4 regions of the Phyllobacterium sp. K27 genome follow, and region 2 is predicted to be linked to each of the others. Evidence: riboswitches for the same ligand, from Rfam matches in the RefSeq annotation. Region 2 holds a riboswitch; each other region holds the start of a gene.
What was found. A riboswitch is a leader RNA that binds a small molecule or an ion and turns the genes downstream of it on or off. The one in region 2 is predicted to bind cobalamin.
Positions count from the first base shown of each region.

Region 1 (2,199 bases), on a different replicon from region 2:
TCTTCTACAAGAACGGCCGTCCGCTCGGCTTCCCTGAAACTGGTTTTCCTGCTCCGCAGGGCCCATATTATACAGGCGTCGGCTACAGCAATGTTGGCGATATTGCCCGCAAGATCGTCGAAGAACATCTCGATATCTGCCTGAATGCCGGCATCAACCATGAAGGCATCAATGCCGAAGTGGCCAAGGGCCAGTGGGAATTCCAGGTTTTTGGCAAGGGCTCCAAGAAGGCCGCCGATGAAGTCTGGATTGCGCGTTACCTCCTGCAGCGCCTGACAGAAAAATACGGCATCGATATCGAATATCATTGCAAGCCGCTCGGCGATACTGATTGGAACGGTTCGGGCATGCATGCCAACTTCTCCACCACCTATATGCGTGAAGTCGGCGGCAAGGATTACTTCGAAAAGGTCATGGCTGCATTTGAGCAAAATTGCGCTGCTCACATCGCTGTCTATGGACCGGACAACCACATGCGCCTCACCGGCAAGCATGAAACCCAGTCAATCCATCAGTTCAGCTATGGCATTGCTGATCGCGGTGCATCGATCCGTGTTCCGCACAGCTTTGTAAACAATGGCTACCGCGGCTATCTGGAAGATCGTCGTCCGAATTCGCAGGGCGATCCATACCAGATCGCTTCGCAAATCCTGCGGACAATTTCTGAAGTGCCGGAAGATGCGGAAGAAGTTCTGGCCGCTTGATCTGGTTTGAATGATTTGAAATGGCGCAGGCATCAGCTTGCGCCATTTTCTATTTGGCGGTGCAGATCGTGGTCTATCCGATCGGTTGGCCCGTCTATTTCCCCGGTTAATTTTGGTCTGCCTGTTGACCTCGATAGGTGTGCTGCGCTCTTATGAGAACGTTCCGGTTCTCCCGTGCCGCAAGGCCGGGAGCTAAGAGGGAAGCCGGTGAAATGATTTTCACCAATGCCGGCGCTGCCCCCGCAACTGTAAACAGCGAGTTGCTGTCGCCTGAACCTGTTCAGGCAAAAGGTCACTGGGATTTCCCGGGAAGGCCAGACAGCAATACTGACCTGTGAGCCAGGAGACCTGCCGAAACATGATGAACGTCCACGGGCGGGGTGTCCCGGTGTGTCGCTTGCAATGGTTTGCCGCAGGCTGACTATCTGCAATCTTCGCCCTTGCCCCTTGCCCCCTAACAATCGGGGTTAAGCATGTCACTCGGCGCCAACACAAATCAATGCAGCAATCCGCAAGCCGTCAATGCGTCAAGCGCACCGGAAGACGTGTTTCTTGCGTGGTTGCTTTCCCGGCCTCGCGGCGCAGATCTTATCGCCGCTGCGTCGAACGAAATCATCAGGCTTGAAGCCTGTGCCGGCAAACATGCGGGCGCGAAACGTCTCCACGCGCTGTTCTGTGGCTTGATCGAAGAAATGCAGGGATTGCAGCCTTCGCAAGTTTCGCGTGTGTCCCAGTGAAGCGCAAAGTGCTGATCATCGGAATTGGCGCTGGCAATCCTGACTATGTGACCATACAGGCCGTCAATGCGCTCAATCAGGTGGATGTGTTCTTCATTCCCGATAAGGGAGCCGAGAAAGAGCAGCTATCCCGCATTCGCCGGGAAATCTGCGAGCGGTTCATTACCGATCCTGATTATCGGATGGTGGATTTTGAAACACCGATACGTCAGAAACCTTCCTCCACATACCGTGCGAGCGTGACAGATTGGCATGACAAGGTGGAGGCGACCTATGAGCATCTGCTGATGGAGGAGCTTGGCGATGATGAATGCGGTGCTTTCCTCGTCTGGGGCGATCCATCGCTTTATGACAGCACGATCCGCATTCTCGACCGGCTGAACGCCAAGGGAAGCTTTGAGCTGGACTATGATGTCATTCCAGGAATTACCAGCATTCAGGCGCTGACGGCGAGACATAAGATCGTGCTCAATCGCATCGGCGAGTCGATCACGATTACCACCGGGCGCAAGCTTGCGGAGGGTTTTCCGAACAATTCGGAAAGCGTGATCGTGATGCTCGACGGCGAGGGCGCCTTCAAAGCCGTCGAAGAGGATGTCGATATTTATTGGGGTGCCTACATAGGCACTGAGGACGAGATACTCATGTCCGGCAAGCTGCGCGAAGTGGTTGACGATATTGAGCGGCTGCGGAATGTGGCACGCGCGCAAAAAGGCTGGATCATGGATACGTATTTGCTGAAGAAGCCATATGACGAG
Region 1 covers NZ_CM139240.1:816,198-818,396, forward strand. Annotated here, with positions in the region: gene ACYJL1_RS03985 (glutamine synthetase beta-grasp domain-containing protein) at 1-704, shown strand, start outside; cobalamin riboswitch at 852-1,074, shown strand; gene ACYJL1_RS03990 (hypothetical protein) at 1,178-1,441, shown strand; gene cobF (precorrin-6A synthase (deacetylating)) at 1,450-2,199, shown strand, end outside.
Region 1: another riboswitch for cobalamin. It lies ahead of ACYJL1_RS03990 (hypothetical protein); the one in region 2 lies ahead of nrdH (glutaredoxin-like protein NrdH).

Region 2 (2,199 bases):
CTCTTTCACATGGTAACAGTATTTCCGCTGTCATGGGTTTTCCTGTTCACGGACCAGGGCCCGGCCCGGTTCCTCTTGATTGAGGCGTTTGGTGCGGCTGTCGGCGTCGTTGCCGTCTTTGCATCGGGTACAATTGCCGACCGCGTAGGACGCCGAAATCTGCTTGGCGGTACCGCCATCGCCATTGCCGTGTTCAGTGGGTTCGCTCCGCAATTGCTTGATGGTGGTGACGTTGGCGAACTGATTTTTATGATCCTTGGGTTTATACTGCTTGGCCTATCCTTCGGACAGTCATCCGGTTCGGTTGCCTCGCGGTTCTCGAAGAAGTTCCGCTATACCGGCTCGGCATTGACAAGCGATATGGCATGGCTGTTCGGCGCGGGTTTTGCTCCCTTGGTGGCCCTGCTACTATCCAGTCATTTCGGCCTGATAGCCGCTGGCGGCTATCTGCTCTCCGGTGCTGTCTGCACGCTTATCGCACTTAGCCTAAACCGTCGGGCTGACAATCAGGACGTCTAGCTCCTCCCTCACTCATTTCATTATTCGTGATACTGCGAGATTTGTTGGGCGGGTGTGCATAGTTTCAGTTTGAGTTAGTCTAGCTGTTGACGGATTTTTAACAGCCACTACTATATATAGTGTTCAAGGTTCTTCCGATTCGTGAGAATGGGAAGCTAAGACGGGAATACGGTGAGTGGTGCCTGTTGAAGCGCTGCAAAGCCGAAGCTGCCCCCGCAACTGTAAGCAGCTAGCACGTGTTCGATAATGCCACTGTGGCCAAAGGCAACGGGAAGGCGAGAATAAGTGCGGCGATCTGCGAGCCAGGAGACCTGCCTTGAGCGAACGAGTCCACCGGCGGGGTGCCGGCAAGGTCGCGAACATGATGTCGGGCAATGCTGTCCGAGCGTGCCGCTTCCCCTAACCCCTCCATAGCGAGCGATAGGTGAAGTATATGTGTGGCCTTTCCAGTGTATTGAATTCGCCTGTTGTGCCGGAATCTGTCCGGTGTCTGGACGCTCACCCCAACTTTATCAAACCATCCAAATTGGCAGTAACAGGCGTGCCGGTGCTTGTTTCCGCGGCCAAGATCCTGTGAGGAAAATCATGAGCATTATCGTTTATAGCAAGCCCGCTTGTGTTCAATGTACCGCAACGACACGCGCTTTGGATCGCCAAGGCATGGAGTATGACGTTATCGATGTATCGAGCGATCCGGTTGCTTTTGACCTGGTTCAAAGCCTCGGATACCGCCAGGTTCCTGTCGTGATTGCCGGCGAACAGCATTGGGCCGGCTTCCGTCCGGATATGATCAGCGCACTGAGCTGACACGGACCGGGTGTTATGGGTGGGATCGTTTATTTTTCCAGCAAATCGGAAAATACCCACCGTTTCGTCTGCAAGCTCGGCTTTGTCTCAAAGCGGATACCAATCAGCTCCCGCGAAGAATTGAGGGTGGACAAGCCCTATGTTCTGATTGTGCCGACATATAGCGGCGATGGCGGCAAGGGTGCCGTTCCAAAACAGGTGATCCGCTTTCTCAACGAGGCGGAAAACCGTTCAAACCTCCGCGGCGTCATTTCTGCGGGTAACAGTAACTTCGGAGCGACCTTCGGGATCGCTGGCGACATCATCTCCGCCAAATGCCGGGTACCTTACCTTTACAGGTTCGAGCTGATCGGCACGGAGCAGGATGTCGCAAATGTCAAAGATGGATTGGAACGATTTTGGACACGCTCACGCTCGAACGACCAGTGAAAACCAACGAACCAGTACTGGATTACCACGCGCTTAACGCGATGCTGAACCTCTATGATGAGGAGGGCTACATCCAGCTCGATCAGGATCGTATGGCGGCCAAGCAGTATTTTCTGCAGCATGTGAACCAGAATACGGTGTTCTTTCATAATTTGCGCGAGAAGCTCGATTATCTGGTGACTGAGGGTTATTATGAGCGCGAGGTGCTTGACCAATATTCCTTCAATTTCGTGCGCGACCTGTTCGACTACGCCTATGGGAAGAAGTTCAGGTTTCCAACATTTCTTGGCGCTTTCAAATATTACACCAGCTACACGCTGAAGACCTTCGATGGAAAACGCTATCTTGAGCGCTACGAAGACCGCATCTGCATGGTGGCGCTGACATTGGCACAAGGCAATGAGGCTCTGGCGCGGGACATGGTTGACGAGATCATTTCCGGGC
Region 2 covers NZ_JBTWND010000004.1:791,516-793,714, forward strand. Annotated here, with positions in the region: gene ACYJL1_RS25260 (MFS transporter) at 1-519, shown strand, start outside; cobalamin riboswitch at 629-852, shown strand; gene nrdH (glutaredoxin-like protein NrdH) at 1,105-1,326, shown strand; gene nrdI (class Ib ribonucleoside-diphosphate reductase assembly flavoprotein NrdI) at 1,342-1,755, shown strand; gene nrdE (class 1b ribonucleoside-diphosphate reductase subunit alpha) at 1,725-2,199, shown strand, end outside.

Region 3 (2,199 bases), on a different replicon from region 2:
TTTGCTGGCAAAGGAAGCAAAGAAGCCGGTCTGGCAACTCGTCGGTGAAATGACGCCGGAAGAAATCGTCAACATCGTCGACTTCCGCTATCTTACGGACGTATTGACGCGTGACGAGGCGCTTGAAATTCTGCGCAAGGCAGAAGTGGGCAAGAAAGAGCGTGTCGAGACGCTGAAAGCTGAGGGGTACCCCTGCTATACGACTTCCGCAGGCTGGCTCGGCTATTCCGATGAAAAGCTGCGGCGTCTTTGTCAGGAAGCGGTGGATGCAGGCTTCAACCATATCAAGATGAAGGTCGGCCGCGATCTCGAAGACGATATCCGACGCCTCACGATTGCGCGCGAAGTGATTGGTCCGGATCGCATTCTTATGATCGACGCCAATCAGGTGTGGGAAGTCAATGAAGCAATTGACTGGGTAAACAAACTGGCCTTCGTCAAACCATTCTTCATTGAAGAGCCAACGAGCCCGGACGATGTTGCGGGGCATCGCAAAATTCGTCAGGCGATCCATCCGGTCAAGGTTGCAACGGGCGAGATGTGCCAGAACCGCATCATGTTCAAGCAGTTCATCGCTGAAGGCGCAATTGACGTTGTGCAGATCGACAGTTGCCGCATGGGCGGGTTGAACGAAGTCCTGGCAGTCCTGCTCATTGCGGCAAAGTACGAGCTGCCCGTCTGGCCGCATGCGGGCGGCGTGGGTCTATGCGAATATGTGCAGCATCTATCGATGATCGACTATATTGCCGTTTCCGGCACCAAAGAGGGCAGGGTTATTGAATATGTCGACCATCTGCATGAGCATTTCATAGATCCCTGCAACATCCAGAATGCGGCCTATATGCCGCCCTCACTGCCGGGTTTTTCAATTGAGATGAGGCCGGAATCAATCAAGCAATATCTGCATCATAGTCTTTAAGTATCCCTCAATTCAGAAAATGAATCATCGCCATTTCAGGCGGTGGTTCATTTCTGATGTAGGAGAGGGCTGTCTGTCAAAAGCAAGCTCCATTCGGACGTGTCAGATAAAGACATTTTCTATTTTTTCAGCCGTGTCGTCTTGTGTAAATGCGATGTCGTTTCCGCACCTATTCTTTTTATCATCCGAGTGCTTTTATCAGGCTACTTGAGGTGCCGCTTTCTAGGGAAGGTGGAGAATTGGGAAGCCGGTTTAATCCCGGCGCTGCCCCCGCAACGGTAGTGGAGTGAAACGCGGCAAAATAGCCACTGGAGCATTGTTCCGGGAAGGCGCCGTGAAGCCTGCAAGGCAACTCCAGAGCCCGGAAACCAGCCGCAAGCGATAACATCGACTGATCGCGGTGGGCGATCAAGGAGCATTGTTTTGTATGGGCAACCATACGGACGGTCTTCTCCGTCACCACCAGTCAGTTCTTTCGCAAATGAGATGGCGAGGACACGACATGGACGCACATAGTGAACTGCTCCGGAACCTGAAACACCGGAAACCGGGCTATGGCCTCGAGCAGGCCTTTTACAATGATCCGGAGTATTTCCGGTTGGATATGGAAAATATCTTCTATCGCGACTGGCTGTTCATCGGTCACGATTGCGAAGTGGCGCGGCCGGGTAATTATTTCACGGTGCAGATCGGCGACTACCCAGTGGTTATCGTACGGGATCGCGAAAAGAAAGTCCGTGCCTTTCACAATTCCTGCCGCCACCGCGGTTCGCGTGTTTGCGCTTCTGAACGGGGCACCTCGGCGAAGCTCGTTTGCCCCTATCACCAGTGGACTTATGAGCTGGACGGCAGGCTTTTATTCGCGCGCCAGATGGGCGATGATTTCGACGCCAGCCAGCACAGCCTGAAGACAGTGCATTGCGAAAGCATTGGCGGATATATTTTCATTTGCCTTGCGCCAATCGCGCCCGATTTTGCTGCGACGCGCGCTTTGATCGACCCTTATCTTGCACCGCACCGTCTTGGCGAAACCAAAGTCGCTTTCCAAAGTTCGATTGTTGAAAAGGGCAATTGGAAGCTGGTCTGGGAAAACAACCGCGAATGTTACCACTGTGCCGCCAATCACCCGGAACTCTGCAAGACATTTCCGGAAGCACCAAGCGTAGCCGGCATACAAGGCTCGAAGGATGACCCGGAGATTGTTGCGCATTGGGACAAGTGCGAAGCGGCGGGTCTTCCAAGCGTGTTCCGTATCGATGAAAATGGCCAGTACCGTGCGA
Region 3 covers NZ_CM139240.1:1,374,047-1,376,245, forward strand. Annotated here, with positions in the region: gene ACYJL1_RS06645 (L-fuconate dehydratase) at 1-919, shown strand, start outside; cobalamin riboswitch at 1,113-1,310, shown strand; gene ACYJL1_RS06650 (aromatic ring-hydroxylating oxygenase subunit alpha) at 1,422-2,199, shown strand, end outside.
Region 3: another riboswitch for cobalamin. It lies ahead of ACYJL1_RS06650 (aromatic ring-hydroxylating oxygenase subunit alpha); the one in region 2 lies ahead of nrdH (glutaredoxin-like protein NrdH).

Region 4 (2,199 bases), on a different replicon from region 2:
CGTGGTTGAGATTGGCCCAAGATGGAAGTGAGATCAGAAACGGTAAGATCACCACGCGACAGCAAAGCAAGAATACGAAGGCGGCTAGGCTCAGCTGCCGCTTTCAATGTATCAACCATCAGGTCGAGATTAAGATTGTGCCGGTCCATAACCAATCCTCAAAAGATATAAAGATATGTTTATGTCATGACGAGAGCTTTGGCAAGGCTTTTTTGCCATTGACGACAATTTCTGCCGCGTCTGAAATAGGTAGTAGAATCAAATCAGGGGGACATCATGAGCGCAGGAACGAACCGTCAGCGTTCAATCAACAAGGCGTTGACCTTGCTTTTGCCCGCCGTTCCTTACTCAGATTCAGAACCAATACGCGCAGCCGCAGGCGCGCCACACATGAAAACTCTGCCGCCCCCGATTGCCGTATGGTTAGCGGCGGTTGCTCATGTGCGGCATCAACATACGGATTATGATGCGCTTCGTAACGAGGGATACGACAAGGAGTCGGCACGTTTCTTCGTGCTTGAGGCGATCAATCGCAAACTGACGGAATGGCGGGCGACACGTCTTCTGGATCCGGATGAGGAAGATTCGAGCTAAGCCGACCCCAACCTTCTTCAAAAATAAGATCCTGCAGTTGGATTCTTTTACGCCAGCCTTTTTTTTCCAACTCTGGCGCATTGAAAAGCTCGCTGACATAACCCAGGCACAGATAGGCGATGATCTCGACATGATCCGGAATGCCTAATATTTGGCGCATATCGCTGTCGTGATAGATGCTCACCCAGCCGACTCCAATGCCTTCAGCACGGGCAGCAAGCCACAGGTTTTGAACCGCACATACGGTACTGTAAACATCCATCTGCCGGTTGTGGGTACGACCGAGCACGACCTTGCCGCCACGTGTCCGGTCACAGGTGATGCATAAATTAATCGGCGCCCTAAGGATGCCCTCAAGTTTGAGAGAGGCGTAGAGCGCTTGGCGTTCATCCTGAAACAAAGCAGTGGCTTCTTCATTGGCTTTGCTAAAGGCCCGGTGCACTTCCTTCTTGCGGGCCATATCTCGGATAGTGATGAAATTCCAAGGCTGCATAAAGCCGACCGACGGTGCATGATGGGCCGCATCAAGCAGGCGCAACAAAACATCATCAGCTATCGGTTCTGGCAAAAACTGATCGCGGACGTCTCGTCGGTTATAAATGGCTTTGTAAACCGCAGCACGCTCATCGTCAGTAAAATCGGCGGCAGGAACCGGACCATCAAAAATTTCGTGCATTGTTTGCTCCTAACAACGCTTGAGACCTTTACTGCCGTCCGCGCAGCTTGGGCTATAAGGTCCGGCCGGTCTTCTGACTGAGGTTCAACTGAACCGTGCGCCTTCCTGCAACTCTTCAATTACAGTGGCATAATGCGCGGTCATCCCCTTTACAGCGTTGGGCACGTGCCGGATTTTCACCGGCTTCCCGATTCTCCGCAATCGTCTGAATTGCTGGCACCGGACCTGTTTTCCTATTCGCCATGAAAAAACTTCTCGCGCAAGTCTCAGGGCCTGTAAATCCACTGTTCGGGAATACGAATGTCAACTTTTTCACCGACATGTATGATGCCCGGCTTTTCAACCCAGGCGACAAGACCCCGCGAGCGCTTGGACACCCGCACAAAATCCAGTGCGGTGGTGGTCTCGTCAGGTGTACCGGCATTCGCTGCAATTGCGCGACCTGCGATTTTACAGGGCGCATTCTGTCCATCAACTTTCAACGTGACACCACCCTCGAAAAACATGAGCGATCTGGGTGGCAACATTGATAGAGACGGGATACCGGCTATCACCATATTCCCGCCAACCCATTCGGCTTTAAGCTCAGGCAGGCCCATACCCGCTGCAATCTGCTCAAGTTCATCAGTACTCAGAATGGACAGCTGACGTTCATTGCGCATCTCGGTGCCACGCGGATACCAAGGCTCGCGTCCGCCGGAGCGACGTGTCTGACCGGCATGAAAATCACCTACAATACCGTCAAAAGTTAGTTCCAGCGAACTTGTCGAAGTTGTAACAAAATCATGCCCCAGCGCTTCAAAGAGCCCGTTTACACGCCCGCTGATTTTGCGAGACGGAACTATTTGGTCTTGCTTGCCAAACAGATCGGTCATTGTTTTGCTCCAAGAAAAAACACTGGTTAGAATCGGCAGCTGTGGCTGACGATA
Region 4 covers NZ_CM139240.1:1,620,336-1,622,534, reverse strand. Annotated here, with positions in the region: gene ACYJL1_RS07850 (ArsR/SmtB family transcription factor) at 1-149, opposite strand, end outside; gene ACYJL1_RS07845 (DUF2293 domain-containing protein) at 277-594, shown strand; gene bluB (5,6-dimethylbenzimidazole synthase) at 527-1,270, opposite strand; cobalamin riboswitch at 1,317-1,509, opposite strand; gene ACYJL1_RS07835 (MOSC domain-containing protein) at 1,537-2,145, opposite strand.
Region 4: another riboswitch for cobalamin. It lies ahead of bluB (5,6-dimethylbenzimidazole synthase); the one in region 2 lies ahead of nrdH (glutaredoxin-like protein NrdH).